2 linked regions of the Pelodictyon luteolum DSM 273 genome follow. The protein of the gene in region 2 interacts with the protein of the main gene of each other region in a pairwise test. Links are inferred from orthologs where the notes say so. Each region holds a gene or a part of one and is shown on either strand. Other genes may lie near its edges. The genes, in order: rlmB and tsaE.

What was found.
Region 1: the proteins of tsaE (region 2) and rlmB interact in binary tests that used the Escherichia coli proteins (3 or more experiments, as listed by UniProt). The link is inferred for Pelodictyon luteolum DSM 273 from one-to-one orthologs.

What each region holds. Positions count from the first base shown.
Region 1 is NC_007512.1:1,806,718-1,822,297, reverse strand. What follows is about bases 12,707-15,580. They hold rlmB (23S rRNA (guanosine(2251)-2'-O)-methyltransferase RlmB), read left to right. Parts: upstream 12,707-13,707; coding sequence 13,708-14,454; downstream 14,455-15,580. Other genes in these bases: gcvPA (aminomethyl-transferring glycine dehydrogenase subunit GcvPA), read left to right, coding at 14,941-15,580; gcvH (glycine cleavage system protein GcvH), read left to right, coding at 14,552-14,935; nifJ (pyruvate:ferredoxin (flavodoxin) oxidoreductase), read right to left, coding at 12,707-13,448. Outside these bases: queF (preQ(1) synthase), read right to left, coding at 1-112; PLUT_RS08410 (class I SAM-dependent methyltransferase), read left to right, coding at 261-956; PLUT_RS08405 (DUF4905 domain-containing protein), read left to right, coding at 958-1,761; PLUT_RS08400 (tyrosine recombinase XerC), read left to right, coding at 1,803-2,783; PLUT_RS08395 (HPF/RaiA family ribosome-associated protein), read left to right, coding at 2,863-3,183; hprK (HPr(Ser) kinase/phosphatase), read left to right, coding at 3,278-4,276; PLUT_RS08385 (peptide-binding protein), read left to right, coding at 4,245-6,053; PLUT_RS08380 (ABC transporter permease), read left to right, coding at 6,060-7,025; Holliday junction branch migration DNA helicase RuvB, read left to right, coding at 7,040-8,074; PLUT_RS08370 (tetratricopeptide repeat protein), read left to right, coding at 8,190-9,815; more of nifJ, read right to left, coding at 9,894-12,706. UniProt on the Escherichia coli protein: Specifically methylates the ribose of guanosine 2251 in 23S rRNA.
Region 2 is NC_007512.1:91,834-103,798, reverse strand. The notes cover bases 2,141-5,079. They hold tsaE (tRNA (adenosine(37)-N6)-threonylcarbamoyltransferase complex ATPase subunit type 1 TsaE), read right to left. Parts: upstream 3,861-5,079; coding sequence 3,420-3,860; downstream 2,141-3,419. Other genes in these bases: PLUT_RS00470 (DUF1015 domain-containing protein), read right to left, coding at 3,868-5,079; tsaB (tRNA (adenosine(37)-N6)-threonylcarbamoyltransferase complex dimerization subunit type 1 TsaB), read right to left, coding at 2,719-3,423; rsfS (ribosome silencing factor), read right to left, coding at 2,259-2,654. Outside these bases: gyrA (DNA gyrase subunit A), read right to left, coding at 1-2,134; more of PLUT_RS00470, read right to left, coding at 5,080-5,142; PLUT_RS00465 (segregation and condensation protein A), read right to left, coding at 5,135-5,902; PLUT_RS00460 (tetratricopeptide repeat protein), read left to right, coding at 6,128-6,688; PLUT_RS00455 (C1 family peptidase), read right to left, coding at 6,695-7,606; PLUT_RS00450 (P-II family nitrogen regulator), read right to left, coding at 7,688-8,029; PLUT_RS00445 (ammonium transporter), read right to left, coding at 8,046-9,377; PLUT_RS00440 (RNA recognition motif domain-containing protein), read left to right, coding at 9,702-9,974; PLUT_RS00435 (TIGR01777 family oxidoreductase), read right to left, coding at 10,092-11,033; PLUT_RS00430 (CsgG/HfaB family protein), read right to left, coding at 11,151-11,965. UniProt on the Escherichia coli protein: Required for the formation of a threonylcarbamoyl group on adenosine at position 37 (t(6)A37) in tRNAs that read codons beginning with adenine.

The sequences.
Region 1 (15,580 bases), 1.7 Mb from region 2 along the record:
CCGGAAGGCCCGTTTTGGGGCAGACCGAGGTGAACTCCGGATTGACGATTTCGATCGTGTAGTCGCGATCGGGGTAGGTATTGTCGAAGACTTCCAGAATCTCTTGTTTCATGGGGCCGGTTGTTTATCGGGTTGTTTCGGGCGAGCTGCGCCCTGTTCTCCTGAACGCTCAAAAATAGAAATCCAGAGTGATTTTCAGTACATTCAGTTTGATTTTTTTATGATCCTCATGCCCTAAAAGACCCTCAAGACTGCCGCTTATGATCCATTCAGCTGAAGAGATTCCCGCTGACGCCAGCCGCCTCAACAGTGAGCTTGCCCGGGAGTACGATCTGCTCGATACCCATTGCCAGATTGGGGGACGTTCGTTCAGTTTTACAAGCGTCAGCGACAGCTATGCCCTGCTCGACAGGATTTCGCCTGAAGAGTTCATCCGTGATGAACAGATGCCCTACTGGGCCGAAATATGGCCCTCTGCCCTGGCCCTTTCAGAGTTCCTTTCCGAATCAGTGCCGCTCAAGGGAGCCCGTGTCATCGAGATCGGTGCGGGCACCGGTCTCGTTTCGGTCGTTGCGGCTTCTCTCGGCGCGAAAGTGCTCGCTACCGACTACTCTACAGAGGCGCTTCGCTTCATCCGCTGCAACGCACTGAAGAACGCTGCCCGGATCGACATCGAACAGCTCGACTGGCGTAATGTCCGGCAGGAAGAGCGCTTCGACATGCTTCTGGCCGCCGATGTGCTATACGAACGGGTAAACCTCCTGCCGATCCTGCTTTCTATCGAACGACTGCTGAAACCGGATGGCTGCGCCTACATCGCCGATCCCCGCCGCCGCCTTGCCGAGCAGTTCCTTGAGCTTGCCGCGGAGAACGGGTTTTCGGTCAAGGCCCATGCCCGCGAGCACCGGGGGGCGGGGAAGCCCGTCGCGGTCAACATCTACCGGCTGACGCGCTGATATGGATGCAGTAAGCCAACATCGAGAGGCCTGGCGTTATGACTGCGGAGATGGCGCCATCCTCTGGCAGCTATCCTTCACCGGTTCCGGGATGCTGTTCGGCCAGAAACGCTTTCCCGGCGACCGCCGGTCCCTCTTTTTTGCCATCGATCCCGAAGCCTACAGGGTGCTGATCGACGATTTTCAGCCGCTCGATCCCGCTTCCGGTCTGCCGCTCGGCGCAGGGTGGTTTACGGGGATAGAGTCGACCCACCGGGACCTTGTCTATCTGCACGCCTGGCAGGAAGGCAGCCCTCTGCACAGGGGGATATGGGCCGTTCTGGCCCGCACCGGCTCCATCCTCTGGTCGCAGCCGGGCCTTGAGTATGTCGCCCATACCGACAGCGGCCTGCTTGCATGCCGGCAGAGCTCCTTTGCGGGATTTCCGGAACGGAATTATCTCCTTCTGGACCCCTTGACGGGGAAGGAGAGCGCTTGTGATGATGCTGCCGGCCTCAGGGCTTCGGCCATTGGGGAAGATGCGCGTCAGGAGGTGCAGCTGCCCGAAGCGACTGAACGCCTGCCCGACGGGAGCAGGGGCGGGGAGTCGATTGTTCGGGGCAGGGTTGTTGCTGGTTCCGTCCATGAAGATCTTGAGGGGAGATGGCGTTCGACTCTCCGCCTTTGGGAAGATGGCATGGAGGTCTACTGCGACGTGATGGATGAGGGCGGGAGCATGCCCGCCCGCAACAATTTCCTGATCAGGGGGGATAAATTGTACTACATTAAAAAGAAACGGGAGCTGGTTGCCTTTACCCTTTTTTGACTCCGCTTTCCGTCTTGCAGTCGAACCTTGCCTCCCTATTTGTGAAGGATAATCCGGCAACATTGTCCGAACGCCTCATCGAGGAATTTCTGCTCTCAGGCCGTGGACAGAAGAACCTGTCCGGAACGACCATCGTAGCCTACCGGACAGATCTTCGGCAGTTTTTCGGTTTTCTCGCCCGCCATTCCGGTTCCGGGGAGTTTGATCTCTCATTGGTCACCCCCTCCCTTGTACGCATGTTCATGGGAGACCTTCTCCGGCGCGGCCTGCAACAGCGCTCCATTGCCAGAAAGCTGGCTTCCCTCAAGAGCTTTTTCCGATTTCTCCACGAATCGCGCCATCTCACAGAAAGCGCGCTGTCGGCCGTTTCCATGCCGCGCTACAGTCGCCCCATTCCTTCTTTTCTGACTGAGCCTGAAGCTTCGATGCTGTTTGAGGATGTAGTTCCAATGGCACCTCACCGGGAGGGATTCGCCCATGGCAGAGAGCTGCAGCGGAATTTTACGCTCCTTCGCGATGCGGCCATCCTCGAGATGCTCTACGGCTGCGGGCTCCGGATTTCGGAATTGACTGGCCTCCGCCAGAGCGATCTGGAAATGGTCGGAGGGTTTGTGAAACTGACCGGAAAGGGACGTAAACAGCGCATCGTTCCTCTTGGCGCACCGGCTGTTTCCGCCCTCAAAAAATATTTTGAAGTCCGGCTAAACTTCTTTAGAATATCTGTAGACGGGGCTTTGGGGGAGTCGGACTTTGTGTTCCTGACCAACAAAGGCAAACAGATCTATCCCATGCTTGTCCAGAGGATGACCCGCAGGTATCTTGCTGCGGTTACCGAGCAGAAGAAGAAAAACCCGCATACGCTGCGCCACACGTTCGCCACCCACCTCTTGAACGGCGGAGCAGATCTTCAGAGTGTCAGTGAGATGCTCGGCCACAGCAACCTTTCGACGACTGAAATCTATACGCATGTGACTTTTGAACGCCTTAGGGAGGTCTACAGAAAAGCCCACCCGAAGGCATGACAGCTTTATGGTCCGGCGCTTTCCTGCCCCGGCCTTGTTCCTTCATTCTTTTCACCCATATATCCTTAGGGAGGTTGTTATGACGAAAGAAACCGGCAGCGACATGCCCACCATCAAGGTCACCCTGCGCCATTCCAATAACCACAATGCCATAGAGGAGTATGCCCGCAGTGCCGTACAATCGCTCACGAAGCTGTATCCGGCAATCCTCACGTGCCACGTCATCCTCGACCACCAGAAGAATGATTTCGAGAAGAACAAGAATGCCGAAATAACCCTGCACGTGCCGCAGCATGACTTTATTGCCAAAGAGTCCGGAACGGCCTATGAGCTCTGCATAGATGCCTGCGTGGATGCGCTCGGTCGGCAACTCCAGAAGTACAAAGAGAAAATGCACTGAACCCGGTGCCTGCCCGCCGGCGGGGGCGATGCCTCCGGCCGGCTCCGGGCCGCCGTCTGACGCAGGAGTTTCCATCACCCTCTATGCCGGATCCATGACCCTCGACCAAAAAGGCTTGAAGAAGCGATCAGTGACGGTCGCCTATTTTTTTAACAACATCGGCAAGAAGCATGACATCCGGCTCAGGCGGATGAACACCGTCGATGAGCAGGAACGGCGGATTTTCGAGCGGGACCTGCACCGACCGGGGCTGGCGCTGGCAGGGTTCACCAATCTGTTCACCTACAAGAGGCTCCAGATTCTCGGTAACACCGAGACGCGTTTCCTCAACCATCTCGGCGAGGAAGAACGGAAGGCGGCATTCGCCAACCTGACGCGTTTCAAGGTGCCCTGCATCATCCTGACAAGCAACAACAAGCTCCAGCCTGAGCTGCTTGATATGGCCACTGCAGCAGGGATTCCCGTCTATGTGACCCGTCAGTCGTCCACCAAGGCCATCTACCTTGTCACGGATTTTCTCGACGATCAGTTCTCCCTTTACCAGCAGTACCACGGTTCCATGGTCGATGTCTACGGTGTCGGCGTGCTCTTGACCGGCAAGAGCGGCCTTGGCAAGTCGGAGATTGCCCTTGACCTTGTGGAGCGGGGCCACGGCCTCGTCGCTGACGATGTGGTTGTGATCCGCAGGAAAGGGGAAACCATGCAGCTCAGCGCATCACGCAACAACATCATCGACCATTTCATGGAGATCCGTGGTCTCGGCGTGGTTGATGTAAAGGCAAATTTCGGCATCCGCGCCATCCGTGACGTCAAGGAGGTGCTGGTGGTCGTCGAACTGCTTGAGTGGAACAAGGAAATGGAGTATGAGCGGCTCGGTCTGGACACAAAGACGATAAGGATACTCGGTGTCGATGTACCGCTGGTCCAGCTTCCCATTTTCCCCGGCAAGAACATCACGGTGATCATCGAGGTCGTCGCACTGAACTTCCTTCTCAAACGCTATTCGAACTATGTGGCAGCCGAGGCGCTGACCGACAGGATAAAAAAGGTGATCCACAATGATGACAGAACTGCAGGTGACATCCTTGTCTGAACGGGCGATTGCCCACAGCGGCCTGAGGAGGCTTCTGCTTCTTCCGCTTTCGATGCTGCTGTTCATTTCCTCCGCCTGCAGCCAGGGCGGCGGGGAGCATCCTGCCCGGAAGGCGATGGATTCGACCCTGGTCATAACCTCGCTCGGCGATGCCGACTACCTCAACCCGGTCATCGGCGCTTCAGTCACTTCATCGAACATCTTCGGCCTGATCTATCCGTCTCTGCTCCAGAGCGAATTCGACACCACGACGGGCCTGCTCAACTACATGGCGCTGGATAAACAGCTCCGCCCCCCGACCTCCGGTCATACGACCAAAACCCCGAAAGCCGCCCTTGCCAGAACATGGCGGATGGCTCCGGACCACCGCTCCATCACCTACACGCTCCGCAATGACGCATACTGGGATGACGGCAAGCCGATCGTAGCCGGCGATGTCCTTTTTGCCTACCGCCTCTACGGCAACCCCGTGATCGCCAGCCCCCGCCAGCAGTACCTTGCCGAACTCGAAGGAGCCGAGAACGGCCAGGTGGACTTTTCGCGGGCGGTTGCCGCTCCCGACGATACTACTCTGGTGTTCAGGTTTCACAAACCCGTGCCGGAATATCTTGCCCTGTTCCATACCTCCCTTACGCCGATGCCGGAGCATTTCTGGCGCAACGTCAAGCCCGATGAGTTCCGCAACTCCCCGCTCAACCGCAAGCCGCTCGGTGCCGGCCCCTACCGGTTGAAGTCCTGGAAGCCGCAGCAGGAACTGGTGCTTGAAAGCAACCACCGCTCCAACCTTCCGAAACCAGGCAACATCCCCCAGCTTTCGTTCCGGGTAGTGCCCGACTATACCGTCCGCCTCGCCCAGCTCCAGACCGGTGCAGTGGACGTGGTGGAGAACATCAAGCCGGAAGACTTCCGGGGTCTGGCCGGTTCGAAGAATCCCGTCGATATCAAGAGTGTCGGGCTGAGGGTCTATGATTATGTCGGCTGGTCGAACATCGACCAGGACGAGTACCTCAAAAGCGGCCGCGCTGTGCCGCATCCGCTATTCGGTTCCGCAGCCGTGCGCCGTGCGCTGACCTTCGCCATGGACCGTCAGTCGATCATCGACGGCTACCTCGGCCGGTACGGGGTTCCCGCAGTAACCGATATATCCCCGTCACTGAAATGGGCCTTCAACGAAAAGATACAGCCCTATCCGTTCGACCAGCAGAGAGCCCTCTCGATACTGAAGGCAGAGGGATGGGTGCCGGGCCCCGATGGTATTCTCCAGAAGGCGGGACGCCGGTTCAGCTTCGCCCTCTATACCAATGCGGGCAATGCGCGCAGAAACTACGCAAGCGTCATCATCCAGCAGAACCTGCGCTCAATAGGCATCGAGTGCAAGCTCGAGGTTCAGGAATCGAATGTCTTTTTCGACAACCTGCAGAACCGCAGGCTCGATGCCTGGATGGCGGGCTGGTCGATCGGCCTGGAAATCGACCCGATGGATGTCTGGGGTTCGGACCTCGAGAAAAGCCGGTTCAACTTCATGGGGTACCGCAACCCGAGGGTCGACAGGCTTTCGGCCCTTGCCAAGGAGAAAATGGATCCACTGGACGCTCGTCCCTACTGGCTGGAGTATCAGGAAATCCTGCACCGTGATCAGCCGGTCACCTTTCTCTACTGGATCCGGGAGACCCAGGGGTTCAGCCGCAGGATAGAGGGTGAGGAACTGAACATTTCCGGTGTATTTTACAACATCGATGACTGGACGCTCAGTCCTTCCCGAACCCTTGCGCCATAGAACCGCATGCTGACCTATATTTTCAAACGGCTCCTGATTGCCATCCCGCTCATCTTCGGGGTCCTGACCCTTACATTCTTCATCATCCGTCTCGCGCCGGGCGACCCTGCGGCATTTTTCATCCAGCCGGGCATCAGCCCCAACGTCGCCATGCAGATCCGGGAGCAGTACGGTCTGAACGACCCCCTGCCGATCCAGTATGTGAAGTGGCTCGGTCATGTCCTGCAGGGTGATTTCGGAAGAAGCTTCAGCCGTGCCCAGCAGCCGGTGCTGGAGGTCATCGCCAGTGCGCTTCCGATCACCGTGACCATTGCGCTCCTTACCCTCATAGCCAACTTCACCTTCGGCATCCTCATCGGTGTGATATCGGCCGTCCGGCAGAACAGTTTCATCGACCGGTTCCTGACCGTGACGGCGCTCTTCTTCTATTCCATGCCGGAGTTCTGGTTCGCCCTCATGATGATCATCATCTTTGCCCTCAAGTTCCCGCTTTTTCCCGCCTCCGGCCTGAATGAGGTGGGAGCTGAAGGGTTCGGCCCGATCGGATTTGCCATGGACCGTCTATGGCACCTGTTTCTGCCTGTAACGGTGCTCAGCATCAATGGCGCAGCTGGCATTGCCCGTTATGTCCGCGGGAGCATGTTGGAGGTGATCCGCCAGGACTATATCCGCACCGCACGGGCGAAGGGTCTTCCTGAAAGGCTGGTCATATTCCGCCATGCGCTCCGCAATGCCCTGCTTCCCGTCATCACCCTCATGGGCAGTTCCTTGCCGTTCATCTTCAGCGGGGCTCTATTCATTGAAGTGATTTTCGCCTTTCCCGGGATGGGCCGGGTAACGGTTGAAGCCATTTTTGCGCGGGACTATCCGCTTATCATCGCCAATACTTTCATTTCCGGGATCCTCATCGTCTTCGGCAACCTCGTTGCCGATGTGCTCTACGCTGTCGTTGATCCCAGGATCAAGCTGTGAAACCAGGGAGCCATTTGAGAATAGAACTGCTCAATACCCCCGTAGATGCCGTCGAACTGCGGATTGAAGACCAGATCCGTCCACGGCGGATGGAAGACTTCACGGGCCAGCAACGGCTGACCGACAACTTGAAGGTGTTCATCTCCGCGGCCAGGATGCGCGGTGACGCCCTCGATCATGTGCTGCTTTCCGGTCCTCCCGGACTCGGCAAGACGACCCTCGCCCACATCATCGCCGAAGAGATGGGCGGCTCACTGAAAGCGACTTCCGGACCAATGCTCGACAAAGCGGGGAATCTGGCAGGGATTCTGACTAGCCTGCAGAAGGGTGATGTGCTCTTCATCGATGAGATCCACCGTATGCCGCCGGCTGTCGAGGAATACCTGTACTCGGCCATGGAGGATTTCCGCATCGACATCATGCTCGACAGCGGCCCTTCGGCACGGGCCGTCCAGCTCAAGGTCGAGCCCTTCACCCTCGTCGGCGCGACGACACGTTCCGGACTCCTGACCGCTCCGCTCAGGGCCCGCTTCGGCATCAGCAACCGGTTCGACTATTATCCGCCCGAGCTGCTCGAAACGATCCTCATGCGATCATCCACCATACTCGGCATCGGCATCGAGAGGGATGCGGCTTCAGAAATCGCCGGGCGGTCACGCGGAACCCCCCGCATCGCCAACCGCCTGCTCCGCCGTGCCAGGGATTTCGCCCAGGTTGACGGTATGGAGATCATCAGCCGCCCGACGGCCATGAAGACCCTCGACTCTCTTGAAATCGACGAAGAGGGGCTTGATGAGATGGACAAGAAGATCATGGATGCTGTCGTCAACCGTTTCAGCGGCGGGCCGGTCGGCGTCGGTTCGCTCGCAGTCTCGGTCGGAGAGGAGCAGGATACCATCGAGGAGGTCTATGAACCATACCTCATCCAGGCGGGCTATCTCTCCCGCACCCCCCGGGGAAGGGTGGCTACACAGCGGGCGCTGCTAAGGTTCTCGGATGGAAGCTCCGCACTTCGGGGAACTCTGTTCGATGGGCAGGAGCATGTCTGAAGGGCTTTGGCGACATAGGCAGCGATCTGCGCTTCGCGCCATATGGACGGTCTCGTTTTTCTTCATTCTGTTGTTCACAGCCTCATGCAGCTCCGGTCCCGCGCGTAAAGCCGAGATGGCAGCCCGCAGTGATTCCCTTGATGCTGTGATGGAGCGGGAGTTCCTGCGGGCATCATTCCTCGATGCCAGAGGCGATCACCCCGGCGCCATCAAAGGATACCATGAGCTGCTCCGCCGCCAGCCCCTGAATGCCGCGCTTTACTTTTCAACGGCAAAGGCCTTTCTTTCCCTCGGGGAGCTCGATTCAGCGAGGGTGTACGCAGAGCGGTGTGCTGCATTGAGCCCTTCCAACCGCCATGCACTCGGTCTGCTTGCCGATGTTTCCCATGCGATGGGCGAGCCGAAGAGGGCGGTGCAACTATACGGGAAGCTGGCCCATATGGACCCCGGCAACACGGAGCTGCTGACATGGCTCGCCATGGAGCACCTTGCGGCTGAACAGCCCGCAGAGGCGCTGTCGGTGTTCCAGCGGGTGCTGAGCCTTGATCCCGGCAATGAGACGGCCCGTTCCCATGTGCTCCTGCTCCAGATCAGGATGCAACGGTACCCGGAGGCCATCGCCTCGCTTCGGGAAATGACAAAGGGCGGCAACGGGGATGAACGGCTCCGGCTCACTCTCGGCGGGTTGTACCTTCGCACCGGCGACTATGCCGATGCGGCCTCTACTTTCCGTGAGGCCATTGACGCCTCGCCCGGTTTCATTCCCGCATGGCTGGCACTCTTCGAGGTCTCTGTCCGTTCGAAAGATATGATGTCGTTCCGTTCAGACCTTCTGAGCTTCTACGATACCCTTCGTCCCGCTCTTCCGAAAAAACTCGAACTGACCCGGTTTTATCTTTCGGAGTCGGTATCGGACAGCCTCTACCGCATCCCGTCGAGAATCATGCTCGATGAGACATGCCGCCGCCATCCAGAGAGCGCTGAGGCGCTGATGCTGAGGGGATGGGCACGCATGCGTGCAGATGATCTGGGTGGCGCGCTAAGGGATTTCAGGGCGGCTGTTCCGCTGGACCAGAAAAACAGCGACCTGCGCGAGAGCCTGGTGTCCGCTCTTCTGGTATCCCGGCAGTTCTCTGCCGCCCAGAGGGTCGTGCTTCGCGCCAGACGGGATTTTCCCTCCGAACGGCTGCGGTTCCAGATTCTGGAGGGCTATGTGCTTTATGAGTCTGGCAAGGCTCGCCAGGCGGTGCCTTTGCTTGAGCAGGCGCTTCGCTCAAGGCGAATACTGGAACGCCGTGAGCTTCAGGAGCGGGCGCTCAGTACCCTGGCGTTTGCTTACGATACCATGGGGGTTCCAGCCAAAAGCATGCCGTTGTATGAGCAGTTGCTGGTTCTCGAGCCCGGCAACGCCCTTGTTCTGAACAACCTTGCATACAGCCTCACCATAGTAGGCTCCGACCTCAAGAGAGCGCGCCAGTTGGCCGAAGCGGCGGTGGCGAAAGAGCCCGACAGCGGGGTTTATCTTGACACGCTCGGCTGGATCCTCTACCGTCAGGGAGAGCTTAAGGAGGCTCGTATTCGTCTTGAACGGGCAATGGAACTGGAGCCTCTTGAGCCTGAGATAGCCCGCCATCTCGCTGAACTCTATAGGGCTGCAGGAGAACTGGAAAAGTCCGAAGCCATGCAGAAGAAGGCCGAAGAGCTGGAGCTGAATCGTGCTCTTCCGCCAACAGGATCGTGAACGGGCGGTAATGGAAGCGATAACAAAAAACGGCGGGGGGTTCCCGCCGTTCTTTGTTTCTGACTGAACAGAATGGCTTTACTTGGCCTCGAAGGTGCGTGCTGCCAGGTACTCGTAATGAGCATAGCGGGCGTCCACCTCTTTCTGGATTGCTTCGAAGTAGACGTCGGCAATCTCCGGGTGGCTTTTCTTGAGCATCCTGAAGCGGTTCTCCATATTGAGGAACTGCGCCACAGGGATTTTCGGCTTCTTCGAGTCAAGCTGCAGGGGGTTCAGCCCCTCTTTCATGCGGTCCGGGTTGTAGCGGAAGAGGAGCCAGTGACCCGAATCAACGGCTGCTTTCTGATTGTCAAGGCCGTGTTCCATGTTGATGCCGTGCGCAATACAGTGCGAGTATGCAATGATGATCGAGGGGCCATCGTAAGCCTCTGCTTCAAGGAACGCCCTGAGGGTCTGTTCGTCACGGGCACCGAGGGCAACCGATGCAACATAGGCGCTGCCGTAGCTCATCGAGATAAGCCCAAGATCTTTCTTCGTGACCGGCCGGCCGGCTGCAGCGAATTTTGCAATCGCCGCTTTCGGGGTGGCTTTCGACGCCTGTCCGCCGGTGTTGGAGTAGACCTCGGTATCGAGAACCAGAAGGTTGACGTTCTTGTTGCCTGCAGTGACATGGTCGACGCCGCCGTAGCCGATGTCATAGGCCCAGCCATCTCCACCCACACCCCAGACGCTCTTTTTGACGAGCATGTCAGCAACCGAGAGCAGGTTCTTTGCGTCGGAGGAACCGATGCCGGCAATTTTCGATTTAAGTACCGCCACGCGTTTCCGCTGCTCGAAGATTTCGGGCTCACTTACCTGGCGGGCTTCGAGGATTTCACCGACGAGGGTGTCGCCGACGGTGCCGGACATTCTCCGGAGGAGTTCAGAGGCATATTCCTGCTGCTTGTCGATGGAGATCCTGAATCCGAGAGCAAACTCCGCGGTATCCTCAAACAGGGAGTTGGACCATGTCGGTCCGAGACCCTCTGCATTGCAGGTATACGGGGTGGTCGGCAGGTTTCCTCCGTAGATCGATGAACAGCCGGTGGCGTTGCCGATGACGAGGCGGTCGCCGAATAGCTGGGTCATCAGCTTCACGTACGGGGTTTCGCCGCATCCCGAGCAGGCGCCCGAGAACTCGAAGAGAGGTTCCTGCAGCTGCTGTTCCTTGATCAGCTTCGGGTTGATTTTCGTACGGTCGAATTCCGGGATGTTGACGTAGTAGTTCCAGTTGTCGACTTCCGTTTCGCGAAGCGGCTCCTGCGGCGCCATGTTGAGCGCTTTGCGCTCTGGGTTCGCCTTGTCGCGGGCCGGGCAGATGTGCGCACAGACCTTACAGCCGGTGCAGTCCTCGGGAGCCACCTGTATTGTGTACTTCATGCCTTCCCAGTTCACACCCTTGGCTTCCATCGATTTGTATGTGCGGGGGGCGTTCTCGAGGTATTTCGGGTCGTAGACCTTTGCGCGGATTGCCGCGTGGGGGCACACCATAGTGCATTTTCCGCACTCGATGCAGAGGTCGGGTTCCCAGACCGGGATATGCGAGGCCAGATTGCGTTTTTCAAACTTCGCGGTTCCGGTCGGGTAGGTGCCGTCTGCCGGAAGGGCGCTTACGGGGATTTCATCGCCTTCGCCCGCAATGATCTTGGCAAGGACGTTGCAGACAAAGTCGGGGGCTTCTCCGACGATTGGTGCACGCAGCGTTTTCTTGCTGTCGGCGACTGCGCCGATTGCGACTTCATGCAGGTTGGCCAGCGTGTTGTCGACTGCCTTGATGTTCTGGTTGACGATCTCATCGCCTTTCTTGCCGTAGGTAACCCTGATGGCGTGCTTGATCTGCAGGATGGCCTCCTCACGGGGGAGAACACCGGAGATGGCGAAGAAGCAGGCCTGCATGATGGTGTTGATGCGCTGGCCCATGCCGCTCTCGCCGGCAACCTTGTAAGCGTCGATCGAGTACATCTTCGCCTCTTTTGCAATCAGGTGCTCCTGCACGGTGCGCGGCAGGTTGTCCCATATCTCTTCGGGGGAGAAGTGCGAGTTGAGGAGCAGCGTACCGCCTTTCTTGAGGTTTTTAACCAGGTCGATCATCTCGAGGAAGATCCAGTGGTGGCAGCCGATGAACTGGGCCTCGGTGATGAGGTAGGTCGAATGGATCTCTTTGGGTCCGAAGCGAAGGTGCGAGGTCGTGATTGATCCCGCCTTCTTGGAGTCGTAGACGAAGTAGCCCTGAGCGTAGTTCGGGGTGTTTTCGCCGATGATCTTGATGCTGTTCTTGTTGGCGCCGACCGTACCGTCGGATCCGAGGCCGTAGAAAAGTGCGCGGAACATCTCGTCCGGCTCGATGGAGAACGCGTGGTCGTAGTCGAGGCTCAGGTGTGTGACGTCGTCAACGATGCCGACGGTGAAGTGGTTCTTCGGCGAGGCCGCGGCCATGTTGTCGAACACGCCCTTGACCATGGCGGGGGTGAACTCTTTCGAAGAGAGCCCGTAGCGGCCTCCGGTGACTTTCGGCATGGCTGTAAGGAGTCCTTTGGAGACACCTTCCATGAGGGCGTTGACGCCATCGAGGTAAAGGGGTTCGCCTGCGCTGCCCGGCTCCTTGACACGGTCGAGGATCGAAACGGACTTGACGCTCTTGGGGAATGCGGCGACAAAACGCTCGATGTCGAACGGACGGAAGAGGCGGACATTGATGACGCCGACCTTTTCGCCGCTTTTGTTTAGGTATTCAACGGTCTCGCGGACGGTTTCGACGCCGGAGCCCATGAGCACGACGACGCGCTCGGCGTCAGGTGCTCCGTAGTACTGGTAGATTTTGTAGTTGCGGCCGGTCAGCTCACCGAACCTGTCCATCATCCGCTGGGTGATGTCGGAGGCTGCGGTGTAGTAGCTGTTCACCGTCTCCCTGCCCTGGAAATAGGTGTCGGGGTTCTGCGAGGTGCCGCGGATGAATGGTGCGTCGGGGGTCATGCGGCGGCTGCGGTTTGCGATGACGAGATCCTCGGGGACCATCGCCTTGATGACATCGTCTGAAACGACCTCGATTTTTGCGATTTCGTGGGAGGTACGGAAACCGTCGAAGAAGTGCATGACAGGGACGCGCGATTCAAGCGTCGCTGCTGCGGAGATGAGACCTATGTCCATTGCCTCCTGGACCGAGCTTGAAGCCAGAAGCGAGAAGCCCGTGCCGCGGACGGACATGACATCGCTGTGATCGCCGAAGATGGAGAGGCCCTGAGCGGCCAGTGAACGTGCCGAGACATGGATGACGCAGGGGGTGAGTTCGCCGGCAATTTTGTACATGTTGGGGATCATCAGAAGGAGCCCCTGCGATGCGGTAAAGGTGGTGGTCAGTGATCCGGTCTGGAGTGCGCCGTGGACTGCGGCCGCCGCACCGGCTTCGCTCTGCAGTTCGTCGATTTTCGGAACGGTGCCCCAGATGTTCTTTTTCCCTTCGGCTGCCCATGCATCCGAATACTCGCCCATCGGTGATGCCGGTGTGATTGGATAGATGCAGATTACTTCGCTGGTGCGGTAGGAGACATAAGCGAGCGCTTCATTTCCTTCCATGGTTTTATATGTCCGGCTCATACTGGCTGTCACTGGATTTGTATTGATGAAACGCATGTACAAATACTGTACGACAGAAACAACTGCGGATGGAGTGGAATTAGTTGCTTCTGCCAGAGAAAAAAATCGATTCAAGGCGAATAGCAAGATAGAAAAAAAATCTGATATTGCTGAATTTAATTACATTCAGGTATCCCTCTCCCGCTTACAGGGACTCACCGCGGGCCGTGTTTTTGCGGGCCGATTCTTTTGCATAATTCTGCCATTTTCCAGACTCATGATGGAAGGGGAACATCCCGAAAACCTCGTCTACGGACGCAACGCTGTCCTTGAACTTCTCCGCGAAAAGCCGGAGAGCGTCGAGAAAATCTATTTCCAGTTCAACACTTCGCATCCGAAGCTGAAGGAGATCATCATTACTGCGCGGCGCCAGAAGATCGTGACGGGAAAGGCCCGCCTCGAGAAGCTCTCGCTTATCGCAGGGACCACGAAGCATCAGGGGGTGGCGGCCCTCATCAGTACGGTCAGCTATTACACCGTGGAGGAGCTGCTTGCCGCACCGCGCAACAGTGCGCCGCTGCTCGTCGTGCTGCAGGGGCTCGACGATCCCCACAACATCGGGGCCATCATCCGGACCGCCGAGGCTGTCGCTGCCGATGGGGTTGTCCTTGTCGAGGGCAAGGGAGCTCCGGTCAACGCTGTCGTGCACAAGGCTTCAGCCGGTGCCCTTTCGCACATGCGGGTCGCCAAGGTAAAAAGCCTGGTGCGATGCCTTGAGCTCCTCCACCGCGAAGGGATTCAGGTGCTCGCCACCGACATGGAGGCCGAAACGAACTATACCGATGCCGATTTCAGGAAGGCCACTGCCATTGTGCTCGGAGCGGAAGGCTCCGGCCTTGCTCCCGAAGCCATGGAGTTCTGCGACCGGGTGGTGCGCATTCCGATGGCGGGTTGCGTCGAGTCGCTGAACGTCTCCGTTTCGGCGGGCGTGATGTTATATGAGGCCATGCGCCAGCGCCTCTCCTAGGGAGATGCCGAGGGCGTCAGCGTCGCATTTGTTTGAAAAAAAGTATTAACTTGACCCACGCGCATCAGCTGTTTTCAACCACTTAACCTTTTCTGTCATGAACGTCCCAGCCGCTCTCCGCTACACCAAAGACCATGAATGGATACAGCTGCTCGACGATGGCGCGACTGCGCTTGTCGGCATCACGGATTTCGCCCAGTCGGAGCTCGGCGACATCGTGTTCGTGGAACTGAAGCCCGCAGGCACTGCCCTGAAGGAGCATGAGATTTTCGGAACGGTTGAAGCGGTCAAGACGGTTGCCGACCTGTTCGCTCCCGTGGCCGGTGAGATCCTGGAGGTGAACGCCGGACTGGACAGCGCCGAAACAGTGAACCAGGACCCATACGGCAGCGGCTGGATGGTAAAGATGAAGCTCGCCGATCCGGCCTCAGTCGCTAATCTGCTCGACGCCGCCGCCTACCGCGAACTGATCGGAGGATAATCAACATGCCATTCATCGTCAATACCGATGCGGACAGGGAGTCGATGCTCCATGCCACAGGGGTCTCCTCCTTCGACGAGCTGATTGTCGACATCCCCCGTGAGGTCCGCCTCAATAAAGCTCTTGAACTCGCACCCGCTGCCGATGAGATGGAGGTCCGCTCCATACTCGAAAGCATGGCCGCGGCGAACCGCAGCACGGCCGACTATGTCAGCTTCCTCGGCGGCGGCGCCTACGACCATTTCCTCCCTTCCGCCATCAAGGCGATCGTCTCCCGCAGTGAGTTCTATACGGCCTACACGCCCTATCAGGCCGAGGTGTCCCAGGGGACGCTGCAGGCCATCTACGAATACCAGAGTCTCATCTGCCGCCTCTACGGGATGGACGTGACCAATGCATCGATGTACGACGGGGCCACGGCTCTTGCCGAAGCGGTGCTGATGGCCATCGGCGTCAACGGCCGCCAGAAAGTGGTCGTGGCCGGAAAGCTGCATCCCTGGAACAGCTCGGTACTCAAAACCTATCTCGAGGCGTCGGACCACAGTGCCGTCGTGCAGAATGTTGTGGAAGACGGTGTCGGAAGTATTGAGGTCCTCAAGGGGCTCATGGACGACACGGTCGCGGCCGTTGTCGTGCAGCAGCCGA
Region 2 (11,965 bases):
CTGCAAGCAGAGCCGTATCGGTCCGCTTGGTGGTGACCATGGCAATGCACTTCTCTCCGCGATCGAGCGTGATGCCCTTGACGCCCATGGCGGTCCTGCCCATCGGCCGGACCTGCACCTCCGGGAAGCGGACAACCAGACCTGAACTCTTGGCGAGAATCACCTGATGGTCTCCGTCGGTGAGGCGGGCATCGAGCAGCGCGTCACCCTCATCGATGGTGATGGCGGCAATGCCGTTGCGCCGGGGACGCGAAAACTCCTCGAGCGCCGTCTTCTTGACAATACCGTCGGCCGTAGCCATGATGATATAGCCCGGTTCATCGAAGTTGCGGATGTTGATGTAGGCCTTGATCTTCTCGTCCGGGTGCAGCTCCATGATGTTGGCCAGCGCCCTGCCTCTAGCAGCGCGTCCTGCCTCGGGGATCTCATAGACCTTAAGCCAGTAGCAGCGTCCGGTATTGGTAAAGAAGAGAATATAGTTGTGGGTAGAGGCCACGAACATGTGTTCGATGAAGTCGTCATGCTTGGCCTGAGCTCCCGTCACCCCCTTGCCCCCGCGGGCCTGACGGCGGTACCCGGAGACCGGGAAGCGCTTGATGAAGCCATCGTGGGTGACGGTGATGACCACGTCCTCCTGAGCGATCATGTCCTCGATGGAGAAGTCTCCCTCTTGGGGCACGATTTCCGTCCGGCGTTCGTCACCGTATACCTCTTTTACTTTGAGCAGCTCTGTGCGGATGATTTCCATCTGCCTTTCGGGGCTCTGAAGGATGAGACGGAGCTCGTCGATGGTGGCGAGGGTTTCCTTATATTCAGCGTCGATCTTCTGGCGTTCCATGCCGGTGAGGCGCTGGAGACGCATTTCGAGGATTGCCTTCGCCTGAATCTCAGACAGGGCGAACCTCTCCATAAGACGATCCTGAGCCGTATTGGCATCGGGGGATTCGCGGATCGTGGTGATAACTTCGTCGAGGTTGTCGAGGCAGATCTTGAGACCCTCGAGGATGTGTGCACGCCTTTCGGCAGCCGCAAGGTCAAAGCGCGTGCGGCGAAGCACGATCTCGTTGCGGTGCTTGATGTAGTACTGCATCATCTCCTTGAGGTTGAGAATCCGCGGCACGCCATCGACAAGGGCAAGCATGATGACGCCGAACGTATCCTGCATCGGCGTATGCTTGTACAGGTTGTTCAGCACCACCTTCGCAACGGCATCGCGTTTGAGCTCGATGACAAGGCGCATGCCATCGCGGTCGGATTCGTCACGAATATCAGCGATGCCCTCAATTTTCTTATCGTGAACGAGTTCGACAATCTTCTCAATAAGACGAACCTTGTTGACCTGGTAGGGCAGCTCGGTAACCACAATCGACTCACGGCCGTTCTTCTGGGTCACCTCGATGAGAGCCCTTGCTCGGATCACCACCTTGCCCCGGCCGGTAAGATATGCCTGACGGACCCCTTCGTATCCGTAGATAATGCCGGCCGTCGGGAAGTCAGGGGCGATAACGAACTTCATCAGATCCGAGACTTCAAGCTCCGGGTTCCCGATGAGTGCAATCATGCCGTCAACCACCTCGCGGAGGTTCTGGGGCGGAATGTTGGTCGCCATGCCGACGGCGATGCCGGAGGCGCCATTGACGAGCAGGTTCGGAATCGAAGAAGGAAGAACGGTCGGCTCCTCAAGGGAGTCATCAAAGTTCAGGGCGAAGTCCACGGTCTCCTTGTCGAGATCCTTGAGCATTTCGCCTGCAATCTGCTTCATTCGGACCTCGGTGTACCTCATAGCCGCAGGGGAGTCGCCATCGATGGAACCGAAGTTGCCTTGGCCGTCGATGAGCGGGTAGCGGAGCGAAAAGTCCTGAACGAGGCGTACAAGACTGTCGTAGACAGCAGTATCGCCGTGGGGATGGAACTTACCGAGCACTTCACCGACCACGCGGGCCGATTTCTTGTGCGGCTTGCCTGCCTGCAGGCCGAGTTCATGCATACCGTACAACACCCTCCTGTGGACCGGCTTCAAGCCGTCGCGCACATCGGGCAATGCGCGGCTGACAATGACCGACATGGAATAATCGAGGTAAGACCCCCGCATTTCTTCCTCAATAGTGACAGGGAGTATTCTTTGGCGCTGCATAGGGCAATCCGGAGTGATATTGGCTATAGATACTGCGACAGGGTAATGTATAAAATTCCCCGATAATTACCGATTTCAGCGGGTTCGCTGATGAGGATAAAAACAGAGAACATACAATGAAAATTCAGCTTACCGTTATGACCGGCGCATCGGACCACAAGGATTCCAGATCATAAAAACGACGATCATCAGGCATAAAGATATGCACGACAACATCAACATAATCAAGCAGGATCCAGCGCATGGTCTCCATACCCTCAACGTTGAGGGGACGTTCGCCGTCATGGCGGAGTTCATCAACCACATGATCGGCCGCGGCCTTTGCCTTGCGGTCGGAATCGGCGGTGGCGATGACGAAGAAATCCGTCATTGTGGTCAACGCCCTGAGGTCGAGGATTTTGACCTCTTCGCATTTCTTTTCCAGCGTCAGCTCTGCCGCACGGCGGGCGAGCAGTTCGCCGACTTCAACTTCACGCACCCCTTTCGGTGCCGCCGTCACTTCTTTTTTCTTGGCTCCCATAACACTCCGTTCAGTTCAAACCGTTGACAGTACATAATCCGCACGGCAGGAATATAGCAATCATTCACTTCCCGCCAACTCCGCCCGGCCCTACCTGCGTGCTTCCGGACACAAACTCCTGATGATAGTCCGGCACCACCGACCCCGCGTCCGCTCCACCGCCTGTCGAGAGCAGCCGTCCTGCCATAGGAAAGAGAGCTGCCGCCGTAAAGAAATCCGCGCCGACAACCCTCGCACCACCGGCCAGGAGCGCATCCTGAAGCGGTTCGAGATGGCGCCCCACGACGGCCGTTGCGTGTGGATGACTGGCGAGTTCAGCGAGCACTGCCTCAGCACCGCCACGCTCTACCGGAGCATCCCACCTGAATGCGGCAAGATCGGCAGTGCGGAAGACGCTGTAATAATATTCACCTTTCCGCGACTCGACCACCGCCATCACCGCTTCCGCCCCGAATCCCGACGGGAGGGAAGCCGCCATCGACGGCAGTGTAGGAACAGGTACAACCGGAATACCGAGCCCGCAGGCTACGCCCTTGGCCACCGACATCCCGATTCGCAGAGCCGTAAAGGAACCCGGACCGGAGGATACCGCGACCGCATCAAGCGACCCGGGGAGGGCTCCCGCATCCATCATGATCCGGTCGATAAGCGGCACAATGCTTTCAGCCGTCTTCTGCCAGGCAGCCCCGCGCATGTCCCGGACTGCACCCCCGTGCAGAAGGCCGATGCCGAGTACCCCGTGGGTACACTCGATAGCAAGGATGTTCATCGTCCCCTCCCGGTGATGGTGATGGTACGACCCGAAGGGCCGTCATAGGCAATAGAGACCCTGACCGTGTAGCATCCCTCATACTCCGGGAAACGCTCCGCCCACTCAACGAACGAGGCCCAGGCCGAAGAGAGGTACTCGCCGAATCCGATTCCTTCAAGCTCTTCGGGCGTCTCGAGTCGGTAGAGGTCGAAATGGTGCAGGGTGGCCTCACGGCCCCCAACGGATCCCGTATAGACGTTCATCAAGGGGAAGGTGGGGCTTGAGAGCTGCTCCGAACAGGAGAAATACTCGCTCACTCCGCGCATGAACTCAGTCTTGCCCGCACCAAGCTCGCCGGAAAGGGAGACCACATCACCCTCAGACAATGTTGCCGCAAAGCTCCGGCCGGCAGCCCGGGTCTCTTCAGCGGAAGCGGAGCGGAAAACGTCGTTCATACCTGGTTCATCCAAGAGAGTGGAACACCAGCCCCGTCATGATTTTCGGATAGAAAAATGTCGACTTCTGCGGCATGACGTCCCCGCCCTCCGACACGTCAATCACCTGCCTGACGGTGGTCGGCTTCACCACGAATCCCGCCTGCGCTTCACCCGCCCCTACGGCACGGAACACCTCGTCCTCATCCTTGCGGTATACCACATTTTTCTGACCTGCCAAGGCCTCCGCCCCGATGCCGAGCAGCCGTCCGAGCACCAGATCGTGCAGGACTACAAGCCCCAGACGCCGGAGCGCATCGGGGCATGAAGAATCGAGGACACTGTCGGGTTCTCCGGCAAGCACGATGCCAAGGACTTTGTCCGGCAGTACCACCCCGTAGGCGTAACTTGAGGGCTCACCGTCGAGAAATGCATCGAGCGCGTCGCGCCCGCCGAGCTCCGTCACCGTGAAATACTCACCGAGCCGCCGGGTGAAGGCTGCGGCATCGAACCCGTCGATGCCGTGAAGAAGGCGGTGGATGGGAAAAACCACCAGCCCCTCATCGTACATGTTGGCCAGATAGGTCAGAATGAAGTTGTAGGGTTCGCTTCCATCATGGCCGGGGTTTGCGGCGGCACGCTCATTGCGGTAGTTGAGACCGGTCTCATAGCGGTGGTGGCCATCGGCAATGTAGACCGTACGCTCCGAGAGGCACCCCTGGAGGCGCTGGAGCAGCCCGGGCTCGTCAATGCGCCACATCCGGTTCCTGACCCCCTGCAGCATTGCATCGAGCACCGGCTGGTGGGCCTCCGCGTACTCTTTCATCAGCTGGTCGGCAGTGCCCGCCTCATCGGCGTATATGCCGAACACCGGGCTGATGTTCGTACGGGTCCTTCGGTAGAGGTTAAGCCGGTCCGCCTTCGGGCCGGAAAGGGTCTTCTCATGCGGCAGCACCTTTTTCTCCGTAAAATCAGAGAGGCGCATGGCGGCAAAAAAACCGCGGCGCGTGAACTCACGGCCGGAGGGATCGGTGAAGGTCTGGAAGTATGGGTAAAGCGCCGGGCGGTCATCAACCCTGAGCGCTCCGCTCCGGAGCCACTCAGCAATCCGCCCGGCGGCCGCCGCATATGGATCCGCCTCCTTTGGAAGTTCCAGGCGCACGGCGTTCACTTCGGATCGCTGATAGAGCTCATCCTGCAGTGCGGGAGGGATGACGTCATACGGGGGACAGATCAGGTTGGAGGCATCCTCCAGAAGGGCAGGGCTGTAAAGCAGTCCTGCAAAGGGCATGATTTCAGGCATCGGCGAACAGGACTAAAGGGTTGTTGTCTATCTCGGGCGGAGCGTTCCTTCTGGCGATCCAGAAGTCGTCGTACCCCTCTTTCACCAGCACCATGATGCGTTGGTTCTTGCACATTTCCAGCACGGCGAGGAATGTCACCACGAGGATGATGCGCTGGGTGACGCCTTCAAGAACAGAGGTGAACGAAACCTGCACCCGCTCGCCGAGCATCCGGAGAATCAGCTCTGTCTGCTCATGCACCGTAACCGGAGCCTCCATCACATTTCGAGTCATTGGCTTCGGCATGTTGTCGAGCACCGAGCGGTAGGCCTTGATGAGATGATAGATGGTCGGCCGGTTGACCGGTTCGTCCATTTCGTCCACGACATTCTGATCGTACTCCTCGAAGAAACCGCGTGCAAAGAGTTCATGACGAGCCTCGGCCATCTCCGCAAGCTGCAGGCTCGCCTCCTTGATGCGCTTGTACTCGAGCAGCCGCTGCACCAGCTCGGTTCGCGGATCGAATTCATCGGTATCGCCATTCTCCATAGAAGGACGGGGCAGGAGCATGGCCGCCTTGATGCTCATCAGCATCGAAGCCATGTAAATGAACTCCGCCGCCACCTCGAGATTCAAGGTTCTGGCCCCGTGGATATGGGTAACGAAATCGTTGGTGATTTTGGAGATGGGGATATTGTAGATGTCCAGTTCATCCCTCTTGATGAAGAAGAGGAGCAGGTCGAGCGGACCTTCAAATTCCTCAAGGCTGATCCTGAACATACGGTCGGGTGTGCGTTGGAAAACTCACTGGATCAAGATAGAAAAAGCGGGGAGAAATGCCCAAGCATAAGCAAAGAACTGAACCACCGGCAAAAAATATGGCCGTTTCAAATTTCCCGGTCAATTCGTGACATTGTATATTATGATAAAATGTATACGATGCCGCGCAGTACAGGCGAATCGTGATCATGAGTGGTTCCCTGCAAACACCAACGGCCGCATCCCATGAAGAAGATCCTGCTATCCCTCGCCTTGACCGCTATCGTGGCGATGGGCTTGGCCTCGCCAGCTGCAGCCGAGTCCGCAAACAACTGGTTTGACCGCGGGTTCGACTGCCAGATTCAGGGTGACATTAAAAACGCCCTGGAGCATTACACGAAAGCCATCGAAATCGACCCGGCTTTCGCCATGGCCTACCAGATGCGGGGAGCCGCCAACCAGAAGCTAAAGAAATACCAGCAGGCACTCAGCGACTACTCCATGGTCATCAACTGCGGCGAGACCAACTTCAGGGCTGTTGGGTACTACAACCGGGGAATCGTCAAAAACATGACCGGCGACTTCTCGGGTGCCACCGCGGATTTCTCACAAGCCATTGCACTCGACGGAAAAATGGCTCCAGCCTTTTTCCACCGGGCCATCGCCCGAAGCAAAACCGGAGACTTCCCCGGCCGACAGGAGGATTTCCGGCAGGCCGCGCGTCTCGGCGACCTGAACGCCGAAGCCTGGCTGAACACCTACTGCCCAGGCTGGAGGGAGATGCCACTGGCCGGCGGCCCGTCGTAGGGAAACTCATGAGCCGAACTGGCCGGTATCGATCCAGCCCATGCTGAAGAGCGACCAGAAATCCATCGCCAATCCCTGCGTGACATACCCGTAGGGGATCCATCCGTATCCGTCCTCCCCCCATTCCCTGCCCCAGGAGTTTCTGACGAGCAGAGCTCCCTTTGAAGCGGTCCCGCACCGCTTGTTGCCAACTTCACGGCTGTCGTCATACCCTACGGCAAGCACGGCATGCCCCCACTCCGCCTGTTCATCGGCGCACGGCATCGGGATATCGCCCGGAGCGGCGCCCTCGTCGAACGAGGGGAAACCGAAAAACCCGAAAGCCGAGGGCACCCCGGCGCTGAGAAAGCGCTTCACTCCGCCAAGCACCGTCGCCGGCTCCATACCCGCCCCCATGGGATCATGGCAGCAGTAACGAAGCGCCTCGAAGTTGTCGGCCAGAGCGTAAACGAACGCCGTTGGCTCGAGATCATAGTCGGTATCATTGTCGCTGTATGGCCAGTACTTTTCAGGTGGTGCACCACACAGCGCAAGGGCACCCATGGTGTTTCGCAGCCAGGCTCCGCCGTCACCCACGACACCCATGAGATTACGGGTCGTCTTGTAGATGAAGAGACGGGAGCAGTCGATATGGCGGCCGAACGCACGGCGCTCGTAGTACTCGACCATACCTGCCGCGGCCTGCGCCGTACAGGCGCCTATGCCGCCCTGGTTTTCGACCGGGGGGCACCATTGCCTGAGGTCCATGGAAGAAGGAAGATTGCCCGAGCCTTCTGCAACGCCGAGCTTCCGGACCATACCGGCAATGTCAGGATGGGACGGGGTGTAGTCGCGAAGGTCGGGCATCGGGGGGAGCCACCCGGTACCGACCGGTTTCGGGTGACCTGCTGCAGGTAGCATCTGCTGCTTCGGGTACATGGCGTCCTCCATTCTTGCGGTTGGGGAAGGAAAAGACGCCAGTGCATGCACGCCCGTAGGCATACTACACAAATAACAGCACTACACCGCCTTGCCACCCCGCTCACGGGTCCGGATGCGTATGCACTCCTCCAGTGGGGTGATGAAGATCTTGCCGTCGCCAATGGCCACAGGGTCATGGCTCGCGAAATTGATTATAGTGTCAACGGTGACGTCGACGAACTCATCGTTGACGGCTATGTCAAGGCGGATTTTCGGAATGAGGTTCGGTGCGATCTTCTGGCCGCGGTAGATGTCAATATCCTCCTGACGGCCATGGCCGGTCACCCGGCTGACGGTGATACGGGTGATGTCCGCCTGTATCAGCGCTTCGCGGACGTGGTCAAGCCGGTCGGGATTGATGATGGCGGTAATCAGCTTCATTGATCGAAGGGTTGATTCAGTTGAGGTTGATGAGCCCGTATCCGTGCTCGCCGTGCATGCTGTGGTCAAGGCCCGACATTTCGTCGTTTTCGCTGATGCGCATGCCAATGGTCTTGTCAATGAGCACCAGAAGAAAAAGCGACACAACCGCAGCATAGACGACGGTGATGCCGACGGCTGTTGCCTGCACCCCTAGCTGCTGCATCACGGTCCAGCTGCCGCCGGCCTTTTCGGCGGCATCAGCCATCCAGGCGGGACGGATGAAGAAGACGAGCGCAAGAGCACCGACGATGCCGCCGACTCCGTGTACGCCAAACGCATCAAGACTGTCGTCGTATCCCATCTTGTTTTTTATGAGGATCGCGCAATAACATACAATGGAGGCGAGAGCACCAAGCGCGAACGCCCCGGAAGGCTGCACAACGCCTGCCGCAGGCGTTATGGCTACAAGACCGGCCAGAATACCGGAGGCGACGCCGAGGCTGGTGGCCTTGCGGTGCTGCAGCATTTCAATGACCATCCAGGTAAACGCCCCTGCCGCTGCAGACACCTGCGTGACTGTGAGGGCCCGGGCGGTGGCAAGATCGCTGGCGATGGCGCTGCCGGCATTGAAACCAAACCAGCCGACCCATAGCAGTCCTGCGCCAGTGAGTGTCATGACCAGGTTGTTCGGATGCATCACGTTGCGGGGATAGCCCCGGCGGCTGCCGAGATACAGCGCCGCAACCAGCGCAGTCACACCCGAAGAGATATGAACAACGGTGCCGCCGGCAAAGTCGATTGCTCCGGCCGCTCCAAGATTGAAGAGAAATCCGTCAGAAGCCCATACCCAGTGGCATATGGGGCTGTAGACAATGATGCTCCAGAGCGCAATGAAGAGGGCGTAGCCGCGAAAGTTCACCCGTTCGGCGAATGCGCCGGCAATAAGGGCCGGGGTGATGATGGCGAACTTGCCCTGGAACATGGCAAAGACATATTCGGGAATGTGCGACGGCAGAATGGACTCATCGATCCCCTGCAGCATGAAATACTTCGAATCCCAGCCAACAAAGCCGCCCAGTACTCCCGGACCGAAACTCAGGGCGTAGCCTACCATCGGCCAGAGCACCCCGATGATGACCATCGCACCGAAGCTGTGCATCATCGTACCGATCACGTTTTTCGTGCGTACAAGGCCGCCGTAGAACATCGCGAGCCCGGGAATCATCAGCAACACAAGAGCAGTGGAGGTAAGCATCCAGGATGTGGTGCCCGAATCTGTATAGACTTCGGGTGCGGCCGCGGCCGTAGCGGATACCTGCATCAGAACGGGAAGCATCAACATGGCCGTTGCTATTCTTTTCCTCATAACCGGCGTTTAGGTTTTATTTGACCCTAAAAAATTTAAGACTATGAAGAGTAAATAATTATTTATTTAAGTAAAAGCAAAACAATAGCACCGCGAGCAACAGAATTATGATTATCCGCGTATTACGGCAGAGGAAGTGACGCGGACGAGGCAAAAACAACCCGTCCAGGGCGATTTTATTTTTTTGAAAACAAATTCGCATTACCATAAATTACCGCTTAGAAACCAGCCAATGGTTGGCTGGTCGCTTACAGGTAATTTGTGCCTTGGTTATCTGCAGAGCGCCTCTTTCTATCAATGCACCATGTATACCAAGACCTAAAAATGAATATTTATATTGGCAATCTGCCGTACTCCGTGTCAGAAGATGATCTTCGCGATGCATTCTCCCAGTTCGGGCAGGTCGACAGCGCAAACATCATCATGGACAAATTTTCCGGACGCTCAAAGGGGTTCGGCTTTGTTGACATGTCGAGCGACGAGGCAGGCCGTGCCGCCATCGAGGCGATGAACGAGCAGGAGTTCAAAGGCCGAACCATCAAAGTGAACGAGGCAAGGCCCCGGGAAGAAAGGGCTCCCAGAAGGAGCAGCTACTGAGCGCTGTCTCCAGTAATAGATGATAAAGCCGGGCGGAACACACAGGTTCCGTCCGGCTTTTTTAGTTGCCCGTTCCGCATCCCCCGAAAAGGGCCGGCCATCTTCATAGTACGACTCTCAGTGCTCGCGCTGAACCAGATCCCTGAGCGCTGCGGCAAGCGAGGGGAAACGAAACACAAAGCCATGCGCCGTCATGAATCCCGGCAACACCTTCTGCCCCTTTACGGCATACTCTGCGCCCTCTCCCAGAAGAACCTGCACCGCCATCTTTGGTACGGGAAGCAGCGACGGGCGGCCGAGCACGGAGCCGAGCGTCTGGGCGAATTCTTTCATTGAAACCGGTTTCGGTCCGACAGCATTCACGGGGCCGCTCCAGTCCTCATTGTCGAGTGCTGCAAGAATGCAGTCGATCTCGTCATCGAGATGGATCCATGAAATGCACTGCTCCCCTGTTCCGACAGGACCACCAACGAAGAAATTGAAGGGTCCGAGCAGTTTCTGCAGCATGCCGCCTCTGGTGGAGAGGACAATGCCTGTGCGAAGCAGAACGAGGCGCACTCCGCTTTTTTCTGCCGCCAGAGCCTCCCGTTCCCAGTCCTCACATATTTTGGCAAGAAAATCTCTGCCGGCAGACCCGTTTTCAAGAATGTCGGGCGTATCAGCGCAACGCGCCATTGATCCGTAATAGCCTATGGCCGATGCGGAAATAAAGACAGCCGGTTTCACCGGCGCCTTCGAGATGGCAGCCACCATGTGGCGAGTGCCGAGTATGCGGGAGTTGTAGCACTCCTGCTTGTGCTCTTCCGTCCAACGGGCCTCAAGCAGGGGTTTGCCGGCAAGATGTATCACGGCTTTTGCTCCGCTGACAAGGCCTGTCCATTCCCCTTCGGCCATATCGGAGTCCCACAGGACGTATCTGGCGGCGCCGGGCACTGTCCCTTTAGCCGCTTCGGGGCTGCGAGCAAGGACCACTACCTGTTCGCCCCTTTTTTCCAGTGCTGCGACAAGTTCGGTGCCGATGACGCCGGTGGCGCCGGTGATGACGATATGACCCTCCATAACCTCTTTGGGATTTATGTGATGAAAAAGACCCCCTTCAAGGGGGGGCCGTTCAAGAGGTGTTTTAAACAGACGCCGGGAAAGAATAATTCCCGGCAACAACAAGAGAACTGAAAATCAGCGGTCGAACGGCAGCACCGCACCGCCGTCTTCAGACAAACGGACATCGGTCGGGCGGCCGGGGTTTACAGGAGGGAGATCACCTCCACTGCTGAGCCTGCGGCAGATGCTGCCATCGGCCATGAGAGCCAGTTCACCATCAACAACCGCCGCGTAGGACTTTTTAGCGGCAACCCGCACCACCCTGATTCTGCCGATCCGGCTCTCCACAGCGCCCAGCGACTCTCCTGTATAGTGATCCTTCACACCGGGACCAGCGGCAAACACATCAAGAAGGTCACCGTCCTGCAAGGTCACACCGCCCTGGTTCACCAGCACTTCACCGGCTGCGTTGCGGCCGACGACGCGAAGCGGGTAAATGTTATCGAGCGAGCGCCGCACAATCATCCGAGCCGCACCGAGAACCAGAGCGCGGCGAACGGCATCAGGGGCGGCCGACACGGCATCCTCCCTGGGCATAGCCGACCCCTCAAGCACAATCCGCTCGCTGCCCGACCACTTGACCTCCCTCGTCGGCATCACGATGATCCGGTAATCCACATTGAGCGAAGCAGCACCATGCTGTACCCGCTCACCGGTGAGGGCTAACACATCTTCTGCTCGGCGCTCGACTCCCCCTGAAATACTGCCTACAAGCATGTAGTCCACGCCGAGAACCCTGCCCATTTTCATCATTTCCGACTCTTCGCCATCCGGAGAGAGCAGAAGGGACTTTTCACTGAGATACGCGTCCATGTAATCTCGGTCGAGTACCGTGAATTTCCGGCTCTGGGTCAATTCCGTCACGACCTGCTGAACCAGTTCCGCAGAGA